2 regions of the Actinoplanes sp. G11-F43 genome follow, and region 2 is predicted to be linked to the other one. Evidence: riboswitches for the same ligand, from Rfam matches in the RefSeq annotation. Region 2 holds a riboswitch; the other holds the start of a gene.
The links. Region 2 has a riboswitch for thiamine pyrophosphate ahead of ACQ0O7_RS12485 (ECF transporter S component). Riboswitches for the same ligand answer to the same signal wherever they lie in the genome.
Positions count from the first base shown of each region.

Region 1 (4,407 bases), on a different contig from region 2:
TCGCCTCCGGGGTCTTCTCCGCCGGACGGCTCGACCCGGGCACCGCAGTGCTGCTGCGCAAGGCCGGACTGCCCGGCCCGGACGCCGAGGGCACCATGCTGGACATCGGATGCGGGTACGGGCCGATCGCCTGTGTGCTGGCCAGTGAGGCGCCGCGGGCGACGGTCTACGCGATCGACGTCAACTCCCGGGCCCGTGACCTGGCCGCCGAGAATGCCGAACGGCTCGGGCTCGGCGACCGGCTGCGGGTGGCCGCGCCGGACGAGGTGCCGGACCAGGTGACCTTCACCCAGATCTGGAGCAACCCGCCCACCCACGTCGGCAAGACCGAACTGCACGCCCTGCTGGAGCGCTGGCTGCCCCGGCTGGCCCCGGACGGCGTGGCCTGGCTGGTGATCAACCGGAACCTGGGCGGTGACTCGCTGCACACCTGGCTCGTCGGGCTGGGCTGGACGGTTGAGCGAATCGCCAGCCAGAAGGGGTTCCGGGTGCTCCGGGTCACCGGAAAATCGGCTGACTGAACCGCTGCTTCCAGGGAGGATGCCGCCATGGGTTACGTGGATGTCGCCGGCGCCGGATTCGTGCTCCCGGACGGGCGGGAGCTGTTCGCCGACGTGTCGTTCCGGGTCGGCGAGGGCGCCAAGGTCGCGCTCGTCGGTCCCAACGGGGCGGGCAAGACCACCCTGATGCGGATGGTGGCGGGAGACATCCCGACCCAGAGCGGGACCATCGCCCGATCCGGTGGGCTCGGGGTGATGCGCCAGTTCATCGGCATGATCGGCGACGACCGGACCCTGGAGGACCTCGCCCTCTCCCTGGTCACCCCGGCACTCGGTGCGGCCGGCACCCGGTTGGCCAAGGCCTCCGCGGCACTGGACGAGACCGAGAAGACCCAATTGGCGTACGCGAACGCGCTCGCCAACTGGGGTGAGACCGGTGGATACGACGCCGAGGTGCTCTTCGACACCGTGACGGTCGCCATCCTCGGCAAGCCGTGGGAGGAGGCCCGGCACCGGGTGGTGCGCACCCTCTCCGGCGGCGAGCAGAAACGGTTCGCTCTCGACCTGCTGCTGCGCGGCTCCGACGAGGTGCTGCTGCTCGACGAGCCGGACAACTTCCTCGACGTGCCCGCCAAACGCTGGCTGGAGCAGCGGCTGCGCGAGTCGAACAAGTCGGTGCTCTACGTCTCGCACGACCGGGAGTTGCTCGCCGAGACCGCCGACCGGGTGGTGGCCGTCGAGGGCGGTGGCGCCTGGACCCATCCGGGCGGGTTCACCTCCTGGCACGAGGCCCGGGTGAACCGGCACGAGCGGATGGAGGAGCTGCGCCGCCGCTGGGACGAGGAGCACGAGAAGATCAAGGAGCTGGTCTTCACCCTGAAGAACAAGGCGGCCTACAACGACGGGCTGGCCTCGCGCTATCAGGCCGCACAGACCCGGCTGCGCAAGTTCGAGGAGGCCGGCCCGCCACCACTGCCGCCGAAGGACCAGTCGGTGCGGATGAACCTGCGCGGTGGCCGCACCGCCAAACGTGCCGTCATCTGCGAGCAGGTCGAGATCGAGAACCTGACGTTCCCGTTCGACCTGGAGATCTGGTACGGCGACCGGGTGGCCGTGCTGGGCGCCAACGGCACCGGCAAGTCCCACTTCCTGCGACTGCTCGCGGCCGGTGGCAGCGACCCCGATCCGGAGCACAAGCCGGTCGACGGGGCGCCGCTCGCGCACGTCGCCCACGAGGGCCGGGCACGGCTCGGGGCGCGGGTCCGGCCGGGGCACTTCTCGCAGACCCACGACCGTCCCGAGCTGCAGGAGAAGACCCTCGTCGAGATCCTCTGGCGCGGCGACGACCACCGGTCCGGAATGGACCGGGCCGGGTCGATGAAGGCGCTCAACCGGTACGAACTGGCGGCTCAGGGAGACCAGCGGTTCGGCACCCTCTCGGGTGGGCAGCAGGCCCGGTTCCTGGTGCTGTTGCTGGAATTGTCGGGTGCGACCGTTCTGCTGCTCGACGAGCCGACGGACAACCTGGACCTGGCGTCGGCGGAGGCGCTGGAAGAAGGGCTCAAAGCCTTCGAGGGCACGGTGATCGCTGTCACGCACGACCGCTGGTTCACCAGGTCCTTCGATCGTTTCGTGCTGTTCAGAGGCGACGGTGAGGTGGTCGAGGTGCCGGAGCCGGTCTGGGACGTGCGCTAGACACTCCTGTGACGGACCGGTTATGGTCCGGTCACATACAACCCACGGGAGTCCGGGCACCGGGCTGAGAGGGGGGCTGATGCGGCCCCCGACCGTCGAACCTGATCCGGGTCATGCCGGCGCAGGGAGGAGTGCATCATGGGCACATCATTTCCCCGTATCCATGTCATAACGGACACGATCGACGTCGTTCGCGGGGTGGCCGGTCTAGCTGACGTGGCCGTGCAGATCCGGGTCAAGAGCACCGATGCGGCGGCCTACGCCCTCGTCGTCGAGGCCGTCGCGATCTGCCGGCCCGCCGGGACCCCGGTGCTGGTCAATGACCGGGTCGGGGTGGCCCTCGCCGCCGGTGCGGACGGGGTCCACGTCGGAGCCGACGATCTTCCGGTCGACGCCGTCCGGCGGGTTCTCGGTCCGGGCGCCGTCGTCGGGGCCACCTGCCGGTCCGCGGCCGACGCCCGGGCCGCCGTCGCGGCCGGGGCCAGCTATCTCGGGGTCGGGCCCGCCTTCGCCACGTCCACCAAGGACGGATTACCGCCACCGCTCGGGCCGGCCGCTGTCGCGGCCGTCGCCGAGGCGGTGCCGGGCACTCCGGTCCTCGCCATCGGAGGTATCACCGCGGAACGGGTGCCGCAGCTCGCGGTGCACGGGGTCGCGGCGGTCTCCGCCTTCCGGGCGGATCCGAAGGGAGCAGTCGCGGAATTCCTGGCGGCCCTGCGATGAGCGCGGCCGCGGGTCTTCCCGAAGCGGCTGGTCTCCCCGGCTCGGCGGGTCTTCCCGTCACGGGTGTTTCTGCTGGTACGGCCGGCCTTCCCGGTGCGGCGAGCCGTTCCGGCGCGGGTTCTTCTGGTGCGGCGGGCCTTCCTGGTGCGGCGGGTTCTTCTGGTGCGGCCGGCCCTTCCGATGTGGCCAGCCCTCCCGATGCGGCCGGCCCTCCCGGTGCGGCTGGTCTTCCTGGTGCTGTCAGCCCTTGTGGTGCTTTCGGGCGATCCTCTTCGCGCGTCGCCGTCGTCGGGGGCGGGATCATCGGGCTTGCCGTCGCGGACGAACTGGTGCGGCGTGGGGCGGACGTCACCGTTTTCGACCCGGCACCCGCGGGGGCGGGCGGGGCCTGGCACGTCGCGGCGGGGATGCTCGCGCCGGGTGGGGAGTCGGCCTTCGAATATCCGCACCTCACCCGGCTGTTGGAGGCCTCGCATGAGCTGTGGCCGGAGTTCGCGGCGACACTCGGCGACATCGGATACGACACCGCCGGGACGCTGTCGGTGGCGCTCACCGCTGATGACGTCGTGGATTCCGCCCGGGAGTGGAAGCATCAGAAGCTCACCCCGCTGACCGGGTCCCAGGTGCGGGATCGGGAGCCGGCGATCTCGCCGCGGGTCCGGGCCGGAGCGTTCGCGGCCGACGAGCATCAGGCTGATCCGCGCAAGATCGTGGCGGTGCTGCGGGAGCGGCTGGCGGGGCGGATCATCGCCCGGCGGATCAGCGATCTATCCGAAATATCCGGTGAATTAGATAGATCCGGCATGTCGGTTGTGTCAGACCGGGATGGCAGGTCTGACGTGGCCGGCGTCGCCAGCGGGGTCGGTGTGGACGGCGTGGCTGACGCGGTCGGCGAGATCGGCGTGGGCGCTGCGGTCGCCGCACCGGACGCGACCAACTCGGGCGGTGGGTCCGGGTCGGGTGGTGGGTCCGGGTCGGGTGGTGGGTCCGGGTCGGGTGGTGGGTCCGGGTCGGGTGGTGCGGCCGGTTCCGGTGGTGGGGCCGGCCCGGGCGGTGGCGGCTTCGATGCCGTGGTGGTCGCCGCCGGAGCTGGGACCGCCGGGCTCACCGGGATTCCGATCCGGCCGGTCAAAGGCCAGGTGCTGCGGCTGCGTGGGGAACCGGGACTGCTGCGGCACGTGATCGACGGGGCCGCGGACGGACGGCACGTCTACCTGGTGCCCCGGGCCGACGGTGAGGTTGTCGTCGGGGCCACCCAGGAGGAAATCGGTGACCTGCGGAACACCGCCGGGGGAGTGCACGACCTGTTGCGTGCGGCGCTCGACCTGGTGCCGGGGCTCGCCGAGCACGAACTGACCGAGGTGACCGTCGGCCACCGGCCGGGCACGCCGGACAACGGGCCGATCCTGGGATTCCTGGACGGGCAGCCGACGCCGACGGTGGTGGCCGCCGGGCATTTCCGGAACGGGATCCTGCTGGCGCCGATCAC
Region 1 is NZ_JBNZCE010000004.1:158,633-163,039, forward strand. It holds gene ACQ0O7_RS04580 (class I SAM-dependent methyltransferase) at 1-521, shown strand, start outside; gene ACQ0O7_RS04585 (ABC-F family ATP-binding cassette domain-containing protein) at 549-2,195, shown strand; TPP riboswitch at 2,230-2,340, shown strand; gene ACQ0O7_RS04590 (thiamine phosphate synthase) at 2,334-2,918, shown strand; gene ACQ0O7_RS04595 (FAD-dependent oxidoreductase) at 2,915-4,407, shown strand, end outside.
Region 1: linked by a shared signal. The riboswitch ahead of ACQ0O7_RS04590 (thiamine phosphate synthase) and the one ahead of ACQ0O7_RS12485 (ECF transporter S component) in region 2 are both predicted to bind thiamine pyrophosphate.

Region 2 (4,407 bases):
AGCAGAAACGTGTCTTGGATGGTGAAGTGCTGGCGGCGGGCGTGGGTGCGCGGCAGGCCCGAGTCGAAGCCGCGGGCGTCCATCGCGACGGCCAGCCGGACACCGCGGCGCAGGGCGCCGACCAGGAGGGCGAACGCGGTCGACGTGAAGAGCCGCAACTTGGCGACCGGGTTGCGGCCGGCGTCCACCCCGCGGGCCCGGCGGGCCAGGCTGAGGGTGCGCCACTCCTGGCCCAGCAGCGGGACCAGGCGGAACGCGGCCAGCGCGCCGATCGCGAAGCGGGCCGGGGCCTTGGCGTTCTGGACCAGGGCGTCGGCCAGGTCGGTCGGGTCGGTGGTGGCGAAGACGACGATGCCGGGCAGGGCGATCGCGAAGACCCGCAGGATCAGGGCGCCGGCGGTGGCCAGCACCCCGGTGGTCACGTCCACCGGGCCGAGGGCGACGAGCAGGTCGCCACCGCGTTCGGCGGCGAACAGCACCATCGTGACCAGGATGCCGGCCGCGCTGAGCAGCAGTGGGGTGGCCCGCCGGAGCAGCACCCCGGGGCGGACGCCGAAGAACGGCAGCACCAGCAGCTCGACGAGCAGGGCGGCAGCCGGGGTGAACGGGTCCACGGTGGAGATCAGCGGCAGGGTGAACAGCAGCGCGGCACCGGCTTTGGCGACCGGGTTGCGGCGGGCCAGGGGCGCGGTGCCGTCGGCGAGCGGTGCGAGGTCGAGGGTCACGACGGGTGCCTGCGGGGGAGTGGGCCGGGCGCGGGTTCGCCCAGTGGGACGGTCCGGTCGGCGAGGGTGTGGACGAACATCTCGTCGTGGGTGACCGCGACGATGCCGTGCCCGTCGTCGCGGAGGCCGGCCAGCAGGTCGGCGAGTTCCCGCCAGGTGCGGCGGTCCTGGCCGAAGGTGGGCTCGTCGAGCACCAGCAGCCGCGGTGCGGTGGCCAGGGCGGTGGCGACGCTGAGCCGCCGGGCCTCCCCGCCGGAGAGGGTGTACGGGTTGGCCTCGGCCAGCCGGTCCAGGCGCAGACGCTGGAGCAGGCCGTCGACGATCCGGCCGGCCTCGGCGGGGGAGTGGCCGAGCCGCCGTGGGCCGAGGGCGAGTTCGTCGGCGACGCGGGCGGTGACGAACTGGTGTTCCGGGTTCTGGAAGACCGAGCCGATCCGGCCGGCCAGAGTCGCGGCCCGCCAGCGATGCGGTGGCCGCTTGTCGCCGAACGCCGAGATCCGGCCGCCGCTGGGGGCGAGCAGCCCGCCGAGCAGCAGGGCCAGGGTGGACTTGCCGGCGCCGTTCGGGCCGGTGACGGCCACGATCTCACCGGCTGAGGCGTGCAACGAAACGGGAGCGAGGCGCCCGGTGACGGTGGCGTGCTCCGCGCGTACCAAATCGGCGGTAGCAGTTGATCTTGTGGTTAAGGAGGGAAAGGTGAAACCCGGCACCCAGACGCCCTCCTCGGCCAGCTTGTCGCCGTAGGCAGCGAAGATCATCTCGGGTTCGCCGTCGGCCCGCACCCCACCGCCCGGCTCCAGCACCACCACCCGGTCGACGAGCGGCAGCGCCTCCGCCACCCGGTGCTCCACGATGATCAGGGTGGTCTCCGGCCCGGTGGCCCGCGCGACCGCGTCACGGATCAGCGCGGCACCCGGCGGGTCCAGATTGGCGGTCGGCTCGTCCAGCAGCAGCAGGCCGGGACGCAGAGCGAGGACGCCGGCGAGGGCCAGGCGCTGCGCTTCGCCGCCGGAGAGCGCGGCCGTCGGGCGATTGATGGGGTACGGGAAACCCACGCGATCCAGCACATCGGAGACCCGCGGCCAGATGTCGCCGGCCGGAATCCCCCGGTTCTCCAGGCCGAACGCCACATCGTCACCGCTGCGGGCCATCACCAGCTGGGTCTGCGGATCCTGGAAGACGATGCCGACCTGCTCCCGGGCCTTCCGCGGATCCAGCCCGTCGATCTCGATGGTGCCCTCGGACTCGCCGGAATCCTCCGGCAACAGCCCGGCCAGCGCACCGAGCAGGGTGCTCTTGCCGGCCCCGGAGGGACCCAGCAGGAGCACCCGCTCGCCGTGCCGGACATCCAGGTCCAGCCCGCGGACCGCCCAGGCGCGGCGCCCGGCATGCCGCCACCCGAAACCGCGAAGCCGAACGTCACTCATCGCTAGATGGTCGCCCGCTCACGGCCGGCGCCGAACCGGTCCAGCACACCGGTCGGGACCAGCGCCCGGACCAGTGCCCACGAACCGAGCCCGGCCAGGATCGTGCCGCTGACCACGGTGAGCGCCGCGTACGGCACCCGGTACGACCACAGTGCGGCCTCCGAGTTCCACACGAAGAAGTCGTAGATCGACGCGCTCAGCCCGGTCAGCGCCCCGGCCAGCAGCGCCGGCACCAGGCTGAACGAGCGGTAGCGCAGAGCCGCGAAGGCCAGCTCCGCGCCCAGGCCCTGGACCAGGCCCTGCGGGATGACGGTGGCGCCCCACGCGTTGCCGAGCAGTGCCGACACGATGGCCGCCACCAGTTCGGTGTAGAGGGCGGCGCCCGGCTTACGGACGATCAGGCCGCCGAGGACGGCCGGGATCAGCCAGACGCCGTACAGGATGGTCTGTGACGGCGGGAAGAAGGCGAACGCCCCCTCGGTGACCGACCAGACCGTGTTCCAGGCCCAGAAGATCACGCCGAACGCCACGGCGATGACGGAGGCGACCACGATGTCTATCGTGCGCCAGCGGTTGGGATTGTCTGTCATGAAACGCCTCCCAGCGGGTACCGGGAGGAGACGCACGCCGTGGCCCCCGGGCGACGGTGCCCGGGACACGACGCGGCTGGAGAGGACCGAACTTCCTGCGCTGGCATTACCCAGATCAGGTACGAGGGTCTGCGGAATCACCCGCACTCTCAGCGCTGTGCGCTCCCCTGTCGGATCGAAGTGTTTTCGCGACCTACCTCGACCCGCGCATCGCTCGCGCGAGTGCACTAGGTCTCCGCCGTCGCGAAAATACTTCGGTGCATGTGCTTCGATGACCGTAACACCAGGTAGGCGTACTGGAACAGGAGGGGACCACGTGATCGAGGTCAAAGCTCGCGGGCTGACATTCGACGTCCATGAGGGCGGTCCGGTGGACGGTGAACCGGTGCTGTTGCTGCACGGCTTCCCGCAGGACTCCCGGGAGTTCGACCTGATGGCGCCCCGGCTGCACGCCGCCGGGCTGCGGACCTACGCGCTCGATCAGCGCGGCTGCTCACCGGGGGCGCGGCCGGGCGAGGCCGCGGCGTACACGATGGGCTCGGTGACCGCCGACGCGGTGGCCGTCCTGGACGCGCTCGGGGTGGAGCGGGCGCACGTCGTCGGCCACGACTGGGGCGCGCAGGTGGGCTGGCAGCTGGCCGCCCGGCACCCGGAGCGGGTCCGGACGCTGACCGCGATCTCGGTGCCGCACCCGCGGGCGCTGGCCCTGGCGATCCGGCTGCGGCCCAGTCAGAGCGCCCGGCTGGCGTACTTCCGGGTGTTCCGTTCCCCGATCGCCGAGCGGCTGCTGCTGGCCCGGCACGGGATGGTGCTGAAGGCGATGCTGCGGCCGATCGGGATGCGCGCCGAACAGTACGTGGCGGCGATGCGCGAACCGGGCCGGCTCACCGCCGGGCTGAACTGGTACCGGGCGTTCAACGGCGACGACGTGGCCGACCTGGGCGAGGTGCCGGTGCCGACCACCTATGTGTGGAGCGACCAGGACGGGGTGGTCGGCCGGACCGCGGCGCTGCGCACCCGGGACTGGGTGCGCGGCGACTATCAGCTGGTGGTGATGCGCGGGGTCAGCCATTGGGTGCCGGAACAGGCGCCGCGTGAGCTGGCCGACGCCGTCCTGGCACGGATCGGCGTTTGACCATGGTTCGATGTGGGGAATTCGGCGCGTCATGGCGGTCGATACCCACACCCCCCGAGAGACCGAGAAGCAGCGATGGGACCGCAACTTCGCGGACCTGCTGCAGGAGCTGCGCGTCGCACAGACCGGCGTGCAGATCCTCTTCGCGTTCCTGTTGACCCTGCCGTTCAGCAGCGGCTTCCCCAACGTGACGAACTTCCAGAAGGACGTCTACATCGTGGCGCTGGTCAGCGCGGCGTTCGCCACCGCGCTGATCATCTCCCCGGTGGCGTTCCACCGCGCGCTGTTCCGGCAGGGCCGTAAACCCGAGCTGGTCAAGTACGCGCACAAGATGGCCACCGGCGGCCTGGCCTGCATGCTGGTCGCGATGGTCAGCAGCGTCCTGCTGATCACCGACTACCTGCTGGACTGGAAGTGGGCGATCCCGCTGACCGTGGTCACCGGCGCCTGGTTCCTCACCTACTGGGCCATCCTGCCGTTCGCGCACCGCGAGTGGGGCGACGACGACGCCGACGACGACTCAGCGGCCG
Region 2 is NZ_JBNZCE010000011.1:30,586-34,992, reverse strand. It holds gene ACQ0O7_RS12495 (energy-coupling factor transporter transmembrane component T family protein) at 1-725, opposite strand, end outside; gene ACQ0O7_RS12490 (ABC transporter ATP-binding protein) at 722-2,152, opposite strand; gene ACQ0O7_RS12485 (ECF transporter S component) at 2,155-2,742, opposite strand; TPP riboswitch at 2,817-2,921, opposite strand; gene ACQ0O7_RS12480 (alpha/beta fold hydrolase) at 3,062-3,877, shown strand; gene ACQ0O7_RS12475 (DUF6328 family protein) at 3,909-4,407, shown strand, end outside; gene ACQ0O7_RS12470 (hypothetical protein) at 4,398-4,407, opposite strand, start outside.